Regions from separate parts of the Planococcus lenghuensis genome, predicted to be linked through region 2. Evidence: riboswitches for the same ligand, from Rfam matches in the RefSeq annotation. Region 2 holds a riboswitch; the other holds the start of a gene.
The links. A riboswitch is a leader RNA that binds a small molecule or an ion and turns the genes downstream of it on or off. The one in region 2 is predicted to bind preQ1.
Positions count from the first base shown of each region.

Region 1: it holds a riboswitch for preQ1, as region 2 does, so the genes downstream of both, queF (preQ(1) synthase) here and queC (7-cyano-7-deazaguanine synthase QueC) in region 2, are expected to answer to the same signal.

Region 1 is NZ_CP019640.1:199,183-209,970, reverse strand. Features, by position in the region: gene B0X71_RS01180 (DUF3238 domain-containing protein) at 1-283, shown strand, start outside; gene B0X71_RS01175 (thiol-disulfide oxidoreductase DCC family protein) at 411-809, opposite strand; gene B0X71_RS01170 (nuclear transport factor 2 family protein) at 879-1,223, opposite strand; gene B0X71_RS01165 (TraR/DksA C4-type zinc finger protein) at 1,260-1,802, opposite strand; PreQ1 riboswitch class I at 1,925-1,971, shown strand; gene queF (preQ(1) synthase) at 2,066-2,563, shown strand; gene B0X71_RS01155 (queuosine precursor transporter) at 2,578-3,216, shown strand; gene B0X71_RS01150 (MOSC domain-containing protein) at 3,264-3,935, opposite strand; gene B0X71_RS01145 (CYP152 family fatty-acid peroxygenase CypC) at 3,983-5,236, opposite strand; gene B0X71_RS01140 (GNAT family N-acetyltransferase) at 5,347-5,919, opposite strand; gene B0X71_RS01135 (PaaI family thioesterase) at 5,943-6,314, opposite strand; gene B0X71_RS01130 (glucose 1-dehydrogenase) at 6,599-7,375, opposite strand; gene B0X71_RS21510 (hypothetical protein) at 7,401-7,526, opposite strand; gene B0X71_RS01125 (S8 family peptidase) at 7,532-8,527, opposite strand; gene B0X71_RS01120 (Gfo/Idh/MocA family protein) at 8,567-9,604, opposite strand; gene B0X71_RS01115 (GNAT family N-acetyltransferase) at 9,749-10,156, shown strand; gene B0X71_RS01110 (STAS domain-containing protein) at 10,196-10,788, shown strand, end outside.
Region 2 is NZ_CP019640.1:1,967,286-1,978,073, reverse strand. Features, by position in the region: gene B0X71_RS10180 (hypothetical protein) at 1-261, opposite strand, end outside; gene B0X71_RS10175 (glycine-rich domain-containing protein) at 521-1,537, shown strand; gene B0X71_RS20965 (hypothetical protein) at 1,691-1,843, shown strand; PreQ1 riboswitch class I at 2,020-2,063, shown strand; gene queC (7-cyano-7-deazaguanine synthase QueC) at 2,071-2,736, shown strand; gene queD (6-carboxytetrahydropterin synthase QueD) at 2,733-3,158, shown strand; gene queE (7-carboxy-7-deazaguanine synthase QueE) at 3,155-3,862, shown strand; gene B0X71_RS10155 (Gfo/Idh/MocA family protein) at 4,006-5,112, opposite strand; gene B0X71_RS10150 (ThuA domain-containing protein) at 5,109-5,843, opposite strand; gene B0X71_RS10145 (Gfo/Idh/MocA family protein) at 5,880-7,040, opposite strand; gene pepF (oligoendopeptidase F) at 7,343-9,154, opposite strand; gene B0X71_RS10135 (AbgT family transporter) at 9,504-10,788, shown strand, end outside.

The DNA.
Region 1 (10,788 bases), 1.8 Mb from region 2:
AGTGGATGAAGACGATCAGAAAGCGGTGGTGGCGATTACACACAGTGTCGGCAATCCGCTCACCGCTTCCCCTGCCATCGATTACGATATATCGGCAACCTTTTACCGCAATGGACATTTTGACATTGTGGGTGTACATGATCAGGCACCGAATCACGAAGTCTACTTAAATCGCAGCGGGCAAGAAGAATGGATGCCGCTGCACCGGGCTGAAAGCAAAGGGCTCGCATACATGGCCGGTACAATTGCCAATCAATACTGGCGGTATTCGAATTTTGAATAAGAGTAATCAGCGGGAGCCTGCCGGTTGGGCAGCTCCCGCTTCATAAAGTAAAAATCAATAAAGCTGTATCTGCGCCAGGATTTCAATGCAACATAAAAAACCGCCTGCAAGAGGCGGTTTTTCTCGATTACTTATCCAGGAATCGCTTTCGCACATGCGGCGGTGGCAGCATACAAGCCTGCAATTGACCAAAAATCTTGTACCGGTTTCTGGCAAATGTATCGTATGCGGCATCGCGCAGCGGACGCGGAAACGACTTCAAGTAGTAAGCAAGCTTCCACAGTCCCGTCAGGTGATTCGCAATCCGCAGCGCCCCATCTGTTTTCACATAGGCTTGGTCATCCTGTATCAGTACGAGGCTATCCACGTCATCCGGTATATTATATTTCTCTGACAGCTCTTCCCCGATTTCGCTCTGCAGTGAGGCGAAGTTAAAATAACCGACCGGGTCATGATTTATGATGAATTGAACACTGGAATCACAGAAATTGCAATCCCCATCGAATAATACAACTGCATTTTTCAATCTTACCCCTCCTTTTCCCAAAGGATCCTATCCTTATAAATAACCGTTTTCACGTCCGGCAAAACCTTTTCACTCCGCAGGGGTTCCCTGGTGGAAATACAGTTTCCACCCGTTTCCCCGTCTGCGCCATATGGAACTTCGCAGGGAGTGACGGCTGCTGGTTTTATTGAACAGGCGATAGGTGGTCAATGCGCCATCCGGTCCTAACGCATGCACTTGAAATTCGGAGATTTCCATGTCATCCGGTTCCAAGGCATGATCGCCTTCGTAATCCGCCCGTTTCCAAACCTTTCCTGAACTGCCGAATTCAAAGAATGCTTCATCCAACACTTCGTTCAGTTTTTGAGAAGAGATCCGGATATCCGGATGAATATGACTGCATTCCAATTCATACAGCTCTTGTTCCAATTCCATATTATCCACCCTTGTCAATTGCTTGTTGTTCCTGCATTACTGATCGCGATTTGTGTCATTATCATCATAGAAGTTCTCTTGATCTTCATTCGGCTGATCCTGCGGTGTATCCGACGAACCGAAATCTTCCACTTCTTCAAAACTGTTATTGAAGTCACGAAGCCGATCATCTTCTTTTTCAACTGGCTGATCTGTCATCGGCTCCATAATATCTTCCTCGCCTGGCCGTGTATTCATATCCGGCTGCTGATCCGCATGATCGATGCAAGTTAACGCGGTCGGGAGGATATCCAAGCGGTCATATTGAATTTCTCGTCCACACACAGCACATTTTCCGTATGTCCCATCCTCAATCGCCTGAAGTGCTGCACGTGTATCGTCAATTTCCTCTTGTTTAAATTCAGTAATCGCCAGGCCGCGTTCCTTATCGAATAATTGAGTAGCATTATCCCCTGGGTGATTATCATACTGAGAAAGCTCATTCGTATTGAATTCTTCTCTATGTTGAATCCGTTCTTCAAGATCTTTCAAGTTGTTTTCCAAACGCTCCTTGAATTCTTTCAGCTGTGCATCTGTCATGGTTACTCCTCCTTAACTTACTCCTTCCTCTTAATATTTCCGTTACAGGGGAATTCAAACATTCTATTGACATGCCGCGTTTCTGTCTATACTATAAAGAACGGAAATTAAATAATCCGGCAGCGGGAGAGGTTCATAGCGCACACCCTCTATAAAAAACTATGGATTAGTGAAACTCAGCCGAATCCAGATGCGATTCGGCTTTTCTTATTCCATTTTTTTATGGCCTCTCCTGAATGCTGACACTCAGGGAGGCTTTTTTAATGGCTGGAAGACAAGATCAATCACTCGGGCATTTATCATTGCTCGGCAATCAACATACAAAATACACATTTGAATACGATCCATCGATTTTGGAGGCGGTCGACAATCTGCATGTGAATCGCGACTTCTTTGTGAAGTTCAATTGCCCGGAATTCACATCACTTTGTCCGATGACGGGACAGCCGGATTTCGCGACGATGTACATTTCATTTATCCCTGACAAAAAACTTGTAGAAAGCAAGTCGCTGAAATTGTACTTGTTCAGCTTCCGAAATCACGGGGATTTTCACGAAGACTGCGTCAACATCATCATGAATGACCTGATTGAACTGTTAGACCCCCGCTACATCGAAGTATGGGGGAAATTTACGCCACGTGGCGGCCTGTCCATTGATCCATACACGAATTACGGCAAACCTGGAACAAAATACGAAGAAATGGCGTCGCACCGGATGATGAATCATGACATGTATCCGGAAAAAGTCGATAACCGCTGAGGAGGAAATTACTTATGCTGCTCTACTTGAATGGCGCGTTCGTCGGTTTTCTGGTGCTGGCCAACATACTGGCGGTCAAACTGTTTGCGTTAAATGAATGGCTCGTTTTGCCTGCTGCCGTTATCGTCTATGTCTTTACGTTTCCGATTACGGATACCATTGCCGAAGTATACGGCAAGGAAGCAGCCCGGCAGACGGTCGTTGCCGGATTTGTTACACAAATTTGTGCACTTATTTTCATTTACACAGCTATCCAGCTGCCGTCTGCTGCATTTTTCAGCAGTCAAGAGTCATTTGAAACCGTATTTTCTGCCGGCTTCCGGGTAACACTCGCCAGTCTTGTGTCGTATTTCGTCAGTCAGAACTTGGATATCACCATTTTCCACAAGCTGAAAGCCCGGCATGGCGATTCAAAGTTATGGGTCCGGAATAATGCATCAACCATGGTAAGCCAGCTGGTCGATACCACGCTGTTCATCACGATCGCTTTCTACGGCACGATGCCGCTGAGTGCCTTGTTGCTCATGATCGTGACGCAATATGTGTTTAAGTGGTTCGCTGCCGCTGTTGATACACCGATCGTTTACCTGCTCGTTCGGCTTTGCCGGCGCGGACAGCACGATAAGCAAGTCGCCGCTGTGCAGTCAACCTAAACCAAAACCGGAAGCGGCCGCTTCCGGTTTTCTTGTGTTTTTTGCCTTCAATCCGCCAGCCGGGCTTTTGCAATGCGTTTTTCAAACCGCCTGCGCCAGTCTTCCGCGAGTGCAGGGACGGCAACCACATTTTCCATCCCTTCGATGAATTCAGGATTGTTAAAGTAAATGGAATTTGCATAAAAGACTGAAATCCGCTGTGGGTCTTCCTCCACTTTCTTGATGGCCGAATCTTGTCTGACCACGCCTTCCTCCAGCACCCGGCAAAGAAATCCGGTATGGCTGGTCTCCATGAACCGCTTCATGAGCGTCGGGATTCCGGTGCGTTTATTAATGGTATCGCAGGGAATCCGGCCCATCGTAATTTGAATGACAGCTTCCCCGACTTGGAAAACGTCTCCGATATGCACGTTTTCTTCTTCCATGTTCTCCGCGAGCAAATTTTCTCCGAAACTCGCTTCGCTGAGCTGTGTCCGGTATTCACGGTTCCACTGCCGGTAATGCTCAAGTCCATATATGCAGACAGCTCTGTCAAGTCCACCGTGGTTCTTCATATTCGCCACCCCATCACCTTCGAAGCCTTCCCGCCGCAGTGTCGCTTCTTCCGTCGGCAGCTTGAATATACCGGAGTGCAACTCCCGCCCTTCAGCATTCCGGAGCCGTTTCGGCTTCCCGACATACAGCCCCTTCAGTTCCGGACGGTTAAAAAAATCTATCATGCCAATCCCCACACTTTTCTGTTTTTACTCCAAGTATACCAAAGCCGTCAGCGATTGAGCCGGATATCCGACATGATAAATTCGCTGGCCGGCATCGTTGGAATGCGGTTTACATCGATATGAAGATCCTGTGGTGGCACCTCATAGTCAATTTCACCTGCGAGAAATTGCATGCTCTTCTGCATAACTTCAATAGTGACCCATTCCCCCGCACAGCGATGGCCAAGATAATGATCGCCGCCGCCCTGCGGAATGAAATCGAATGGCGTCCCGGTCCATTCGCGGAACCGCTCCGGAATAAAGAGATCCGGATCCTGCCAAATGCGCGGATCACGGTTGAGTCCGTGGATATCAAGGAATACCAGCTCTCCTTTTGAAAACCGGATATCATGCCATAGGAAGCTCCGCCGGACGCGCGCGCCCAGAAATGGGGCGAACGGATAAAAACGGCGCACTTCCTGCGTAAACATATGTGCGTATGTCGCTTCCCCTGTCGCAAGCCGTTCCCGTGTTTCCGGATTGGCATGCATGGCCATTGCACCAAATGTGACATACCAGGTAATCGCCGTAATCGGCCGGATGATATTGACCATTTCTACGGCTGCCACGCGCTTATCCAGCAGGCTGCCATCAAGCTGCTGATGACGTGCAATGACATGGAGCGGACTGTCTGACGGCGCCTGCAATGCACCGCTCCGTTCCTGTTCAATCACTTCTTCCATCCATTCGTTTGTTGCATGACGCGCCATATTGCCTTTCCAGTGGCGCGGTCCTACACCGCCGATCGAATCGACCAGCGCGATTAATTGTTTTGCCCGTTTTTCAGTGTCTTTTTCTTTCAGCGGCACGCCAGCCCAGCGGCATGCAGTACGCAGCATCACTTTCTGCGCTTCTTTAAATAGCACGACCTCATCCTGCTTTTCCCACTCGCGTGCTGCCCGGCGCCATTGTTCGGATGCAATATCCGAAATCAGCTTCAGTCTTGGCATTGTCATGAAGGACATGAACATTGCTTTCCGGTTTCTGTGTTCTTCATCATCAAGTACCTGCACGCCGCCCCTGCCGAATATCGTGTCTCTAATGCGCAGCGGTATAGCTGTCTTCCGCTCAAAATAGCGTTCATTATAAAAAAGTTCCGTCGCTTCCGGCCCGGTAATGACAATCGATTTCTGACCCAGGATCCGTGTCTGGAAAATATCGGTCCCCAGCTTTTCCATATGATCAGGAATGTAGCGATAGCCTTCCTGCAGAATTTCCGTTGTGCTGCCTCTCATCTTGTATTTTGGGATCATTTGCGTCATCCGGCTCAGCTCCTTCGATTTTTGTTATTTTTCTGATTTTCCCTAAAAATGCCACAAGCAAACGTAGGACAAGATATTATCAGGTTTGCAGCAACGTAAAAACAGGAACTCTAGTATGAGTTCCTGTCTGCAACGACCGCATAGATGCATGTATCTGTAATTCGTTCTCCATCCGCTGATAATTCATCGTTCCGCAATATGCCCTCCAGCTGAAAACCGGCTTTCTCCGCTACTTTCCGGCTTGCAGTGTTCTCCACTTCGCACTGGATTTCCACACGTTTACAGCAAAACCCGTCAAGCGCCAATTGCGTCAGCCGCTGCACTGCTTCTGTTACATATCCCCGACCACTTGCACGCGTATCCAACCAATAGCCGATTTCGAGTTTCGGCACTTCCCAATCGATATTATGGAACCCGGTAGAGCCGATGAACTGGCCGGTTTCTTTATCAAAAATCAGATAACGGAGAACAGTTTTCTTCAGGAAATTCAGATGCGCTTCAACCGTATTGATTTCTGTTTCTTCCACGGTCGGGACTGTTTGCGCAAACGGCATCCATGATTTTAATTCATTGATCGATGCCCGGATCGCCGCATTTACCACGGCTCCGTCACCCGGTTTCGGCATGCGAAGAACAAGTCGCTCTGTCTCCAGTTCTTTCGGAATTGTTGGTATTGTCGTCATTGGCTATGTTTCCCCTTCGATCATTATGTATTGAAAAAGATTCCTTTCGCTTTTGCTACGAGTACACCGGCCGCGTCTGTAATCCGGCATTCCGCGTGTGTCAGCGTTTTTCCGGCTTTAATAATTTCAGCATAGGCAATCAACTGATCACTTTTTGCCCCTTTTAAAAAAGTGACATTCAAATCGAGCGTGACGGACGTCTGCTTCCCGTTCATGTCCGGCTTCATCGTATTGCTTAACGCCACATCTGCAAGTGTTGAAATGATACCGCCATGCACGACCCCCGCACTGTTGACGTGCAGCGGTTTTACTGGAAGCGTCACCGTCACCTCCCCCGTTTCGGTCCGTTCATACTGAAACCCCAGAAACTCATCAAATGGCTGCTGAATGAACATTGCACAACCTCCTTTCTATCCATAACGTTGTTCTAAGCTATCCATCAGCATTCCGATGACCGTCATTCCGCCGGCAAACATAATCGGATAAACCGGACCTGCAATGAGCGGAGATGCAGTTATACATGCCAGGAGTGAATTACCCGACCTTTCTGAAAACTAAATATTCGGTTCGATTATACCGCATTACTGAGTATCATGCTTTGTCATTTTTCCGCATGATCGTTCGTATCCTCCGAAAAATTAAAAAAGCGTTCAGCTTTTAAGCTGAAACGCTTCAGTCATCATTTTAATTGGGATGGATACAGCGTCATGCCGCCATCAGCGAATAAGGTGGCACCGGTCACATAATCCGCTTCTGAGGAAGCGAGCCAAGCTGCGACCGCTGCCATTTGTTCCGGCCGGCCGATCTCCCGCATGGGGATTTTATCAAGCATTTTTTGCTGCTGTTCTTCACTTTTTTCAAAAATCGGATTTCCGGGTGTATTGATGGCACCCGGCGCAATAGCATTGACCCGGATTCCTTGTGCCGCATACTCAATAGCAAGTGTTTCCGTCAGCATTTTGATGCCTGCTTTCGTCACGCCGTAATGGACATTCTCAATCATCGGCATCACTTGGTGAACACTTGATATATTGATGATCGATCCTTTCACCTCGTGCTCCGTCATGTATTTCAGCGCTTCCCGGCTTGCGATAAATGCACCGGTCAAATTGACATCCAGCACCCGCTGCCATGTTTCCAGGTCCAGTTCTTTGGATGGTTCACTTTCACTGAAGCCAGCGTTATTGACAAGAACATCGAGTGAACCAAATTCACTGACTGCCGTATCGATCAGTTTCCGGATATCCGCCTCTTTCGAGACATCCGCCTGGACTGTCACTGCCTGCCCGCCGTTTTGTCTGATCGTTTCTGCCGTATCGCTTGCTCCATCAGGATCTGTCAGATAATCGACAACAACATTCATCTTCTCGTTGCCGAAGCGCTCGGCAATACCTTTTCCGATTCCTTTTGATGAGCCTGTCACAATTGCGGTTTTCCCTTCAAGATTCGGATACATACAATCACTCCTCTTATAGAATAGATCAATCACGCAGGGCTGCCATTGATTTTCCGACTGCAATCTGTTCCAACTCGCATCCTTTGCTCTTTAAATACTTTTCGATGCCAATTTCAGCAATATCAATGTTATTTTTCGGGCCGATTGTCATGTGGCTTATCGTCCCGCCCTTTCCGTGTCGGGTCCGAATGATGAATTAAACAACTTGAATAATTGCTCGAATTTACGGAGGATATCGAGCGCCAACAGTCCGTTTCCTTCCGCTGACTTCGGATAGCCAAGCGGCACTGTACGGCGCACAAGCTGCGCATACAGCTCATCTTCTGAAAGCTGTCGGCCAAATTCATACTCTGCAATATTTTTAATCAGCGCAAGTGCGCCCGAAATATGCGGAGTCGCCATGGATGTCCCAGATAGGCTGGCATATTGGCTACCCGGGTAAGTGGAGTAAATTTTGACACCAGGTGCTACAAGATCGATGGCATCGTTCGTATTGCTGAATTCAGCAATACTGCGTTTATAATCGACCGCACCCACTTGAATCACTTCATTGTAAGCACCTGGATAGGCGAATTCATCGGTCGCAGGACTGGCATCCCCTTCATTGCCTGCAGCACAGACCACCGGAATCCCGGCATCGACTGCCCGTTTTACAGCTGCATAAAGTTCCGGCACATCTTCCGGGCCACCAAGTGACATGGAGATGACACTCGTCTTCTCGCCGTTTGGCCCCTCCCAGTCAATGGCATAATGGATACCGCCAATGATGCCGGCATAGTCGCCGCTGCCTTCTCCGTTCAGCACTTTGACAATCAGCAGGCTGGCTCGCGGAGCAACACCTGCAATTCCGCTTTCCAGATAAGAAGCAGCCGCTGTGCCTGCAACATGGGTTCCGTGACCGTTATTGTCCTCAAAATTCGTTTCATCCTCATCAAAATCAGCAGTAAAGTTCCGGCCGCCGATGATCCGGTCTGCCAAATCAGGATGATCCCGCTGACAGCCTGTATCCAATATAGCGATTACATTCCCTGCTCCCATATCTGCTTCATCCCATGCCTCAGGAGCCTGAATCATTTTCACGCCCTCAGGTATCCGGACGATTTCTTCCGTAACCGCCTCCACCCGGTACGGGATTAAATGAATATTATTCATAGATTCATCTCTCCTCTTCTTCATTTTTCCGGCCTTCCGTCAAATACTGATCGCCTTTCCACAGTCTGCTGATTGATAAAGCGCATCAATCAACTGCTGCAGCCGGACAGCTTCCTCCACTTTAACGAGCGGCTCCTTTCTGCCAAAACAGCTTTCTACAAAATCAGCAACCGATCGCTCGGACATATTGCCATTTTTCAGAAACGGAAATTCCGTATTTGAAGGCTGACCGGCTTTATCCTGGAACAGCCGCGGGGGGAACACCGCCGCTCCTCCCCGGTCACCGAATAATTCCACTTGCGTCTGTTCTGCCTGTTCCATATTGAGCGCGAAAGAAGTTTCAATCACGAGCGACTGACCGTCCTTGAACCGGATCAGTCCCATCAGCGCATCTTCCACAGAAAAAGTCGCCGGATTCCATTGTCCCATCAATCCGGCGTCGGTCCGGGGGCCGATTTGCTGATGCGAGACGGCCAGTACTGTATCAGGCTCCGGATAATCCATCAAATAGAGCGCAGTGTCCAGCATATGTACGCCGATATCGATCAGCGGTCCGCCTCCCTGCAACTCCTTATCGGTAAAGACGCCCCAGCCGGGGATTCCCCGCCGCCTCAACGCATGAACACGAGCAGCATAGATATGTCCGAGCTCACCGGCCGCGCCACATGAACGAATAGCCTGAACTTCCCGACTGTGCCGGTTATGCAGATTGAACGTCAGTACTTTTCCTGTTCGTTCTGCAACCTGCTGCATTTTGCGCACTTCATCCGCCGACATGGCCGGCGGTTTTTCACAAAACACATGACAGCCTGCTTCCAAGGCTTGAATTGTCATTTCTGCATGGAATTTATTCGGTACGCATATACTGACAGCATCAAGTTCCGCCCGATTCAACATATCGCTGTAATCATTATAAGCCTGTGGGATGCTGAATTTCCGGGCTGCTGCGGCAGCCCGCTCGACAGAACGGCTGAATACAGCTGTTACTTCCGCCTCTCTGTGCTGCTGGTATCCCGGTATATGTGCATTTTTGGCGATACCGCCAGGACCCGCGATCCCCACTTTCAGTTTCTTCATCAGCCACCTCCTGAGAGCCGGCAATGACCGGCACTTATTACCAGTACCATCCCCTTTTTCATTTCGTTGAAAACGCATAGGAAGAATTGGCGATTTTGCCTGCAGCAGGTATACTTACTAATGAAAAGGGAAGGAGAATCGATAATGCACTTGTCGTATCAGCACGATCTTCCTCGTAAAGAAGCGTTTTACAAATTATATGAAACAACCGGCTGGAATAGTAAATACGGATTTTCACAGGAACAATTACATACCGCTATTTCCAATAGCTATTTTATGACATGCGCCTATGACGGGGAACAATTGGTCGGATTCGGCCGGGTGATTTCCGATGGCATCTATCAAACCTTCATCGGTGATATGATTGTGCACCCGGATTATCAGCAACAGGGCATTGGCAAATCCATTCTCGGCTCTCTCGTGGACCAGTGCCGGCTGGATGGCATAAAATGGATTCAGCTCACCTGTGCAAAAGGAAAAATGGCGTTTTACCACAAATATGGATTTGAAGCACGCCCTGCCGATGCGCCAGGCATGCAAATGTATTTATAAAAACAACTGTAATTATTCGAAACTGGAGCGTGAAGTATTATGGAGTCCATTCCTGCAGTCGCCGATTATTTACATAAGAAAGCGAACGTATTAGCAGAAAACATGGTGAATGACATTGTGCTAAAGTTCAAAGCCCAAGTCTCACAGGAAGAAGTTCAGCAGGGAAAAGAAGTATTCGCTGACTTCCTCCGCTTTTTAGGGACGTCTCTCATAAGCGGGGAGGAAAGCATTCATGATGAATTGCTGGAATGGAGCAAACGGAACGGCGAAGCACAGGCAGCCCAGCAAGAGCCGATTTCCGTGGTCATTGACCGCTATCCTGATACCCGCCTTGCATTCATTGACGAATTGAACGAACTGGCAATCAAGTTCGGGCTATCCCGGGAAGCCATTATTCTCGTAAACAGGCGTCTGAATTACATGTTTGATATCAGTATTAATGAAACGATTTTGGCTTATGAACGGCTGTCCGAACGCATCATCCGAAATTCCCAGAGCCGGATCATGGAATTGTCCGCGCCTGTCGTTGCCATTCAGGAAGGCGTTGCTGTCATTCCGTTGATCGGACTGATCGATGAAGACCGGGTAGAACATTTATTCCGGAATGTTGTGCCGAAGATTGCTGACTTGCA
Region 2 (10,788 bases):
CAAGGCTTTCAGCTCTCCGACTAAAATGGGATTGATGGACTGCAGCTCCGGTGTCTCCAATTGCTGCTTCAGAGTCTCCCGTCTCGTATTCATTCGCTCCAGAAACTCGATGGCCCGACCGCGCCGGAACGTTTTTGCTCCTTTATGATGTCCGGAGCGGCCATGCCCGCCGTCTCGTACCGAGTGGGTACTTTCGGGTCTGTCATCACTTTCTGAAAAGTTTTCTCCTCTTCTGTAACGCTTTGAATCATTATTTCTCATGGATTCACTCCTTTGTATACATTTGTATACCTATTTAATTGTATACAAATGTATACGTTAAATCAAGTCTTACAAAGACAGGGAGTAAGCTCTATTTTTCAACTTATCGCAAATCCATGTTCTATTTTCCTGTGTTTTTCTAAAAAAAGCAGGGGTTGCCGGAGAAAGTGTTGAAGTATATGGATAGGAGTAACAACGAGCAGAGATAGGTGGTGCGATTCGACGATCGAGAACCATACACCAGAAGGGATGATGACTGATGACAGAAACCTTATTCACTGTAATCGTCATTGTTATGTTACTCGGCCTGCTGATTGCCGCATACGGTCTCACGAAAAGAACCCAGAAGCGGCGGCATGCGCGGTTCCGGGAGCAACGGTCACAGCTTAAACACGATGAATACACTTTTTTGAAACAGCAGACATCCCTCGGTTTGGATTTCATCGGAACGACAAAACCGGTTGCGCAGGATCTGGCCCGGCAGTTGGAGAAAGCATTCCCGCTCTCATACCAAGTGAATATCTTCAATCGAATGGTGGACGAGACGGAGTTCAACACCCAAACATTGATGGAGCTCATTTTTGAACAGAAACGGTTCCTGCTGATGACTGCGGTCTTCAAACAGGTTCCGATGTTTTCGACCCGCGTCGATGAAGTATGGCATACGATGCTCCTGTTCACGCAGTCGTATCAATCCTTCACAGAAACCTTTGCCGGCCAATTCATTCATCATCAGCCCAATGTCGACGGCAAGGACGGGGAGGATGACCGGTTCCTGTTTGACATGATGTATTTGGAGCTGTTTGAAGAAATGCCTTTTTCAGAACGGGCGTGGGGCTTTTCCTTTTATCAGCATAAACCGAGCCAGCGTTTCATTGATGAATGGGAAACAGAAAGCGCAGCGGCATTGGCGGACCGGTACTTTTTCGACCGGCCGGATACACAGGAAATCGCCCGGTATTTGATCCGTGAAGTGAAAGCGGCACTTGACGCCCGGAAGAATTACCGGAATATCCAAGAGTTCCGAAGCATTAAGGCCAATTTGCAAAACCGTTCCAGCCGGGCATTCAGTAACGACACGCTCAATGCCATTACACTCGGTTATGTTTTTTGGGCTGCGTGGGAAGACCCGTCTGCTTATGATCAATCCCTTGGTTTCAAACGCGTTGATTCATCTGGTGAAACAGGCGGTTTTTTTGAGTTCGACGGTGGAAGTGACAGCGATGGCGGCTCATCGTGCGGTTCATCCTGTGGAGGCGGCTGCGGTTCTGCTTAGAGGAAAAGACAGGATGCCGCCTTCAAAGATGACAGGAGCTCCGTTTTCTAATCTAATAAAAAGTATTTAATGGGAATGCTTAAATCCGCCTAATAAGAATAAGAACCCAATTCAGGGGTAATGTATTAAAGAAGGGCAGAAGGAGGAGGTAACATGGAAGCACTCGGATTTTTATTAGTGGTCCTTGTAATTGTGCTCGTGTCATTGGTTCTCCTGTTCGTCGGTTTTGTTTATATGATGAAGCGAAGAAAGAGGGAGGCAGACCTGCATACGCATCATGACAATCAGCGGCAAAGCAGCAGGTAGGCAATCGATAAAAGAACTGCTTTTTTGTAAGTTGTTGAAATTATAGTCTGATACAATCCGAAAAGGGATTGCATCAGGCTTTGTTTTGGTTATTAAATTCCTGGGGTCTATAGAATATGCCGCTCTTCTTGTTCCGGTTCATTTCCTCAATGTGGTATTATGAAACCTGTTCGGAAAAATTAGAGGTTCGCGAAATCCCTCTCAAAAAAACTAAGGAGCGGTAACAGATGAAAAATGAAAAAGCAGTCGTTGTATTCAGCGGCGGTCAAGACAGCACAACCTGTCTGTTCTGGGCGTTATCAAAATTCGGAGAAGTGGCGACCGTGACATTCGATTATGGGCAGCGGCATGCGGCGGAAATTGAACATGCACAGGCCATTGCAGAGGAATTGCAGGTACCATTCAAAATACTCGACATGAAACTGATCAACCAATTATCGGCGAACGCACTCACCCGGAATGACATTCCGGTTGAGCAGCAAGATGGCGAATTGCCATCCACGTTTGTGCCGGGAAGAAACCATTTATTTCTATCTTTTGCCGCAGTATACGCACAAGCGATCGGTGCCCGTCATTTGATCACCGGCGTGAGCGAAGCGGACTTCAGCGGTTATCCGGATTGCCGGGATACATTCATTAAATCGCTGAATGTGACGTTGAATTTAGCGATGGACGCCCAATTCGTCTTGCATACTCCGCTCGTGTGGCGGGATAAAGCAGAGGTATGGGCACTGTCGGATGAACTGGGTGCACTCGATTTCGTCCGGGAAAAAACATTGACTTGCTATAATGGCATACCAAGCAGCGGCTGCGGTGACTGTCCTGCCTGCAGATTGCGGAATGCAGGGCTCGAGGCATACTTGAAAGCGAAGTCTGAAGGAGCGGCCGTATGATGCAGCAATTTTATCCGGCCGTTCCGCATACTTACCGTTTTGAATTGAATAAGGATTTTAATTTTTCTGCCGCTCATTTCATTCCATCGAAAGAAGCGGGGAAGTGTCAAGTGATGCATGGCCATACATACTTTGTCAATGTGACGGTCGGCGGGAATGAATTGGATCCTTCTGGTTTCTTGATCGATTTTAAGTTATTGAAAGAAGCGGTTCATAAAAGATATGACCACTCGGTGCTGAATGATCATCCGGAATTCAAGAACGATTTCCCGACAACGGAGCGGTTGGCTGAACAGATTTGGACTTCCATTCAATCCCTTCTGACAACACGGAATAATAAACCGGTCTGCCTTCAAGTCATTGTCCGGGAAACGCCGACAAGCTATGTTGTGTACCGGCCCAATCGGGAGGACTTCCAATGAAAATTCCGGTCATGGAGATATTTGGTCCAACGATTCAAGGAGAAGGTATGGTGATGGGGCAAAAAACGATGTTTGTCCGGACGGCCGGTTGTGATTACTCCTGTTCCTGGTGCGATTCCAAATTTACCTGGGATGGGACAGGGAAAAGTACAGCAATGCAGCCCGAGGAAATCATTCAAGAACTGAAACGATCCGGGCAGCAATTTTTTTCGCATGTCACGATTTCCGGCGGCAATCCCGTTCTTCACAAAGGGATCGGGGAGTTAATCCGGCTGTGCCATGTACAGGGATGGAAAGTCGCTGTGGAAACACAGGGCTCATTTTGGCAGGATTGGCTGCTGGCTGTCGATGACATTACGCTGTCGCCGAAGCCGCCCAGCTCCGGGATGAAAACCGATTTCAATAAACTGGATGCGATTATGGGGAAATTGGATGAAGCGAATGCCAGCTTGAAAATCGTGATTTTTGATGAAACGGATTTCACTTTTGCTGAACAGCTTCACATGCGTTACCCATCAGTTCCGTTCTTCCTGCAGGTCGGCAATAGCGATACGGCCACAACAGATGATGCCCATCTCGTCTCCGTCCTGCTGCGGCAGTACGAATGGCTGATTGATCTGACTGCCTGCTCGTCAGTTATGAATGATGCCAAAGTGCTGCCTCAGCTCCATGCGCTGGTGTGGGGAAATAAACGCGGCGTTTAGGGACAACCGAGAAACCGCCTTTATCTCAGCGTTTCGTACAGGTACAGGCAGCTTTAGAAAATTCAATATAACGAACTAACCCCCGGATGGGCCCTCTAAAAGGCTCTATCCGGGGGTTAGTCGTCTAAAATGAAATCGGGAACTCAATTGAAAACCTGGTCGGTGACGGAAAATGAAGCCGGCTTTACACACGTGCTTTCCATTTCGTAAAAAGTACCTTTGTGCGATGATTCCAGAAAGCCATGCATTGCTTCAAGCACATGGTAAGCAAGCTGTCCATTTGCACGGTGAGCGTTCGGTCTACTGAGAATCGTCCGGCCCATATCAGCGACGCCGATACCGCGGCCATTGTCTTGGAATGCAGACAATAACGGGATGTCAGTGAATTCTTCTTCATCTTTTTTTCGAAGTTTCACAGGGCCGCCGAATGTGTTCGGATCAGGCACCAGCAATGTCCCTTCGCTGCCGTAGATCTCGATCGGCGGGAGGGAGGATCCGCCGAAGGCATCGAAACTGGTGGTGAGAGTAGCGATCGCTCCTGCAGCAAAATCGATCGTGCCAGCAATATGTGTCTCTGTTGAGACGTTGATTTTCGTACCGGCGTTCGGTTCGCTCGTAATTGTCCGTTCCGGATAGCTGATGCGGGCTGAGCCGGCAAGACGCCGGATTGGACCAAGCAACGCGATCAAAGCAGTTAAATAATACGGGCCCATATCAAACAGCGGACCGCCTCCTTTTTCATAGTAGAAGGAAGGGTTCGGATGCCAATGCTCATGTCCCCGGATGATCATGGAGGCGGACGCGCCGACCGGTATACCGATTTCCCCGTTCTCAATCAGTTGGAGAGCCGTCTGGATACCTGTGCCGAGGAAAGTATCAGGCGCACTGCCGACCAGCAATCCCTTATTATCCGCAGCTTCAAGAACCTGCTTCGCTTCTTGAAGAGAAATGGCCAACGGTTTTTCCACATACACATGCTTCCCGGCTTCCAGAATTTGCAGGCTGACTTCCGCGTGCACTTGCGGCAGTGTGAGATTCACTACGAGATCTATTTCAGGATCTTCCAGCAGTTCCTGTACGCTGCAAGCTTTTGGAATATTAAACGCTGCCGCCTGGGAACGAGCCCGCTCCAAATCGAGATCGGCACAGGCAACAAGGGATAAATGGCTGTATGCCGGAATATTTTCCATATAGATGGAACTGATATAGCCACAGCCGATGATGCCGATCTTTAATTGTTTCTTGTTCATTGGCTGTCACCCATTCCGGTATAAACCCCTGCTTTTGCTCCGCTCTTATCAGCCATGCCGGCATACAATGCTTTGCCTTCAGCTGCCCACCGGAATCCTCTCCGCATGATAAAAGATACTTCCGGCATAGCGACAATGTCTGCGACATGGCCAAGGGAATTATAAAACACCCGGCCGGCTCCCCAGCGTTTCGTCCATACAACGGGCATATCCACCGCCCGGTTGAATGCATGCGGGCCTTCCGCGACAGGGAACCGGGTAGTGGCCAGCACTTCAACGGCCGGATCCACGTGCAGATAATATTGTTCGCTGACGACTTTGAAATCAGCCATTCCTTCCAGAATGGGGCTGGATGAATGTTTGACATTCACCATATATTCGATACCGTCATTCCCGGGATGCGCAACCCAATTGCCACCGGTCATGAATTGCCAGTCGACGTTTTTCCGAAAAGAATCACACATGCCGCCATGGCTGCCCGCTAAGCCGACACCACTGATGACCGCTTCTGAAACGTTGCGTACGTAGCCCGGGTCGATCTCATCCATCGTCCAATTCGGAACGATCAAATCGAGTGATTTCAATTTTTCTGCATCTGCGTAGGATTCGAGTGTGTCTGAAACTTCGACCTCGAAATTCTCTTCTTCAAGTATTTGTTTATAGATTCCGGCAACTTGTTCAGGTTCATGACCTTCCCAGCCGCCTTGGACGATTAATGCTGTTTTTTTCATGATGCAACAACTCCTATCAAGTGTTTGTGCCAGTGACTATAGACTTGAGATCTGGACCCACCGGCGCTCTTCAATCGATAACTCAACGGCTTCCAGGACTTGCTGGCATTTGACGCCATCCTTGAAGTTTGGAACAGGCTGACGGTCTTCGCGGATGGCATCCGCCAATTCCACGAATGCATGCGTAAATGTATGTTCATAGCCGATTGGGTGACCAGCTGGCCACCATGCATCCGAATAGGCATGGGCCGGATCGGTCGCCATCACTCTGCGGAAGCCCTGGACGTCGGCCTGGTCATCGGTCAAGTAGACTTGCAGTTCATTCATCCGTTCAAAATCGAAAATCACGCTGCCTTTACTGCCGTTAATTTCAAAGGAATTCGTGCTCCGGTGACCAGCGGCGAATCGGGTCGCTTCAAAACTGCCGATTGCGCCGTTTTCAAACCGGGCCAGGAAGAGAGCGGCATCATCGACCGTGACCGGCCCTGTTGCGGCATTCTTTTTGCTCGTTCCTGACAAGCCGCCGGTATCATCAGGGAGCGGCCGTTCAGTGATAAATGTTTCGCTCATGCCGATTACTTCTTTCAAATCACCGACGAGAAAATGGGCAAGATCAATGAGGTGGGCGTTTAAATCGCCATGGGCACCCGAGCCGGCAATTTCTTTTTGAAGCCGCCAGGCGAGCGGGAAGTGGGGATCAGTGAGCCAGTCCTGCAGGAACCAGGCCCGGAAATGACGGATATCACCCAGCCGGCCGTCTTCGATCAGCTTTTTTGCCAGCATTATGGCCGGTGTGAACCGGTAATTGAAGCCAATCATGTGCTTGATACCCGCTTGTTCCGCCGCTGCCAGCATATCCCGGGAGTCCTGCAGGGTAAGGGCGAGCGGCTTTTCACAATACAAATGCTTGCCGGCATTTGCACTAGCAACCGCAATTTCCTTATGTACATTGCTCGGCGCATTGATATCGATAACATCAATGTCATCTCTGCTTAATAATGTTTTCCAATCCGTCGTATATTCTTTCCAGCCAAAGTCTTTGGCCGCTACGGAAACTCCTTCTTCGTTGCGTCCGCAGATCACTTTCATCGTCGGTTTTACCCGATCCGGAAAAAACATTGGCAAGGCGCGGTAGGCATTGCTGTGCGCTTTACCCATGAATTTATAGCCGACCATGCCTATATTCAATTCATCCATTCTTTCATCTCCTTCATGTCATTCAATATGAATACGTTTACATCTTCCCGGATCTGAAAAATTCTGTCAACTGGTTGAGTCCTTAAGCCGACAGGAAGTAGGTGGAGCCCGCGAGAACAAACAGCTTTTGCGGTCAAGACCGCCGCAGCATTGCATCAGAAAACGGGGGCTTAGAAACCGGTAACATTGTCCATGCCCCATGTAAAGGTAGTTCCCTTCTTTGTTTAGATAAAACGCCATGAGCACGGGACTCATGGCGCAGTGGAAACGCGTACATTTGCATGTCTGTTCCTGAAACAGGTTCAGTCATAACTTTCCGCGAGTTCATCAATCAGCGAGCCGACATGCGCTACAGCCCGGCGGATCGGCTTAGGCTCTGACATATCAATGCCGGCTTTTTTGATCAGTTCGAGCGGATCTAACGTGCCGCCTGTTTTCAGCACATCCAGCCACCGCTCGACGGCAGGCTGCCCTTCATCGAAAATGGCTTTCGAAGCAATAGTGGAGACGGTCAGGCCGGCAGAATACGTATACGGGTAGAGTCCCATATAATAATGCGGCTGATGCATCCACACAAGTCCTGCCCCTTCATCAATTTCCACAGCATCTCCCCAGAAGTCCTTCAGCACTTGCTGGGTGACTTCCGAGAAAACACTTGCAGTGAGTGGTTCACCTTTCTCGGCAGTTGCATATATCCGGCGCTGGTATTCGCCTTCAAGCAAATGGGTGACGAAATTATGGTAATACGTGCCGAGTAATTGCAGAATGAGCCAGCGTCTTTTCCGTTTGTCGTCAGTATTGGACAGCAGGTAGTTGCCGAGCAGCATTTCATTCATCGTTGACGGCGCTTCAATGAAGTATCGGGACGGCCGGGCGTTCGTCATGCGCTGATTTTTTTCAGCAAAATAGAAGTGGCCACCGTGTCCAAGTTCATGGGCAAGCGTAAATGCCCCGCGCATCGTCCCGGGCCACGTCATCATGACGTAGGGGTGGGCACCATACGGACTTGAACAGGAAGCTCCGGTTGATTTGCCGACATTATCCGCATAATCCACCCAGCCTTCCGCGATGGCGGTCTTGATCATGTCGCTGTAATCTGCTCCCATGATGTCCAGCGCCTTTTCTACCGTATCCGCCGCTTCTTCAAAATCCATCTCGATTTCGAAATCCGGATCAAGCGGCGCTTTCAAATCCGCGAATGTCATCGTCTCGAGCCCGAGTACCCGGCGCTTCAGCTCCGCGTATTTTCGCATATGCGGAGCCAGTTCCTGTTGAATGACATCCAGCTGATTATGATACATTTCGTCTGTTACCCGCTGTCCCTGCAGCAGCATATCGGTCGCTGAGTCATAGCCCCGAAGGCGGGCAGTCGTCACTTCATGATTTACTTGCGTGGCATAGGTAGCCGCAAACGTGTGCTTATACCGTTCAAGTCCTTTGTTGAATGCTTTATACGCATTCCGGCGGACCGTTTTGGAAGGCGATGTGCTGAAATTGCTGGCATAGGCGCCGAAAGACAGTGGCACCTCGTTTCCTTCTTCATCGGCGAACGGTTCGAACTCCATATCTGACAGCTTCCCGCGATTATAAATCGTATACGGCGCATTGAATAAGGAACCGAGCGCTGCAAGTGTTTCTTCTGTTTCCTCAGTGAGCGTATAGGGTTTGCGCGCCTGCAAATCTCGCAAATACTTCCGGAATGACTGAAGTTCTTTTTCTTCTTCCATAAACCGATCCAGTGTTTCTTCAGGCAGTGAAATGGTTTCCGCCTCAACGAACGCCAGGGAAGCTTTCACGGAAGCATCCGTCTGGCTGGCCCGCTGGGAATCCTTTTGCCGGGTGGCATCTGTATTATCCATGGCCTGGCGCAAGTTTGCATACATTGTCACCAGATTCAACCGCTGCAGTAATTGTTCTTTAGCTTCCAGGCAATCAAGGAGCGTTTTCGCATTTTCATCAAGTTTGCCTTTGAATTTCGTTACCGTTGACGTATCCCCCTGAATCGCGGTTAATTCCTTTTCCCATTCGTCCCTCGACTGAAAAATAGCACGTAAATCCCATTTCTGTTCCTCCGGCACTTCGCTCCGGAGCGGACGTTGTTTTGTGTTGGTCACGTGAATCCCTCCTGAAAAGTCAGTTAACAGTATCTTAACATGATTATCGAACTTTCTAAAATTGCCAATTTAATGGTTAGGGAACTTACACAATGTTCGGAGGGCTTTTTGGTAAGAAAGCAAATATCGCTGCCTTCGTTAGAAGTATTGAGTATGCTGCTGATGTTTTTTTGATTTAATTTATTCAGAAAAATTTAAAAACTGGGATTGTATACAGCGGGAGCCATGTATATAATTAATAAAAAGAAAATTACGAAAAATTGGGAGGGTGGAAAAACAGGAGAAGACCAGAGATTCGTTTAATCAGAGAGATAAGAAGTCAGGCAAAATTATTCATAGGGGGAACGAGATGAGTACAACAACAGAAATACCCTTAAAAGTGAAACCGAAGAAAAAAGGATTTTTTGATAAGTTTTTGGACTTCATTGAGAAATACGGCAATAAACTTCCAGACCCAGTCTTCTTATTCGTGATTATCGCTGGCCTCATTTTAGTAGCCTCTGCCGTATTTGGAGCGTTAGGAACATCTGCTGTAAATCCGGGAACCGGTGAAACGATTGAAGTGGTCAATCTATTGAATGGTGCCGGACTCGTAATGATTTTAACGAATTTGGTCACGAACTTTACCAGTTTCCCGCCACTCGGTCTTGTACTTGTTGTCATGTTGGGTGTAGGGGTAGCTGAATCTACAGGATTGATCACTTCATTTATGAAGGCGACCATTTTGGCAGCGCCAAAAAAATTGATCCTTCCGACCATTGTACTCGTAGCAATGTTGGGGAATGCCGCGGCAGATGCCGCAATGGTCGTGTTGCCTCCGATAGTTGCGATGATTTTCGTTGCTTTGGGCAGACATCCGATTGCCGGATTGGCCGCAGCTTATGCTTCCGTTGCTGGTGGTTTCAGTGCTAACTTGATTCTAAGTATGCTTGACCCACTTATTGCAGGCTTTACACAAATCGGAGCGAATATTATTGAACCGGACTATGTCGCAAATCCGGCAATGAATTATTACTTCTTGGCGATTTCATGTATCGTCCTTGTGCCGGTGGCTGTTCTCGTAACCACCAAAATTGTTGAACCGCGACTGGGCGCATACGACGGTGAAGTGGAGCAGATGGACCCTGCGACCAAGCTTGAGAAGAAGGGATTGCTGTGGGCAGGTATTTCGCTGGCAGTATTGACAGCGATTGTGTTGTTGTTAACACTTCCGGAAGATGCATTGCTGCGTGACCCGGAAACTGGTTCACTGACAGTTTCACCATTCATGACTGCTTTAGTCCCATTAATGATGATTTTCTTCTTGGTGCCGGCTTTAGTTTACGGGTTTGTCACGAAAGAACTTACCTCTACTAAAGATGTTGCTGATCATTTATCAAAATCCATGTCAACGATGGGTACATATATCGTCATTGCCTTCGTAGCCGCCCAGATGATCGCATTCTTTAACTGGAGTAACCTTGGACCGATTACTGCCATTGCCGGTGCAGACTTATTGCAAGGAATTGGTTTAACTGGTCTACCGCTCTTAATCGGCTTTATCATTGTGGCAGCGCTAATCAATTTGATGGTCGCCAGCGCTTCTGCAAAATGGGCGATTTTAGCGCCTGTGTTCGTTCCGATGTTCATGATTT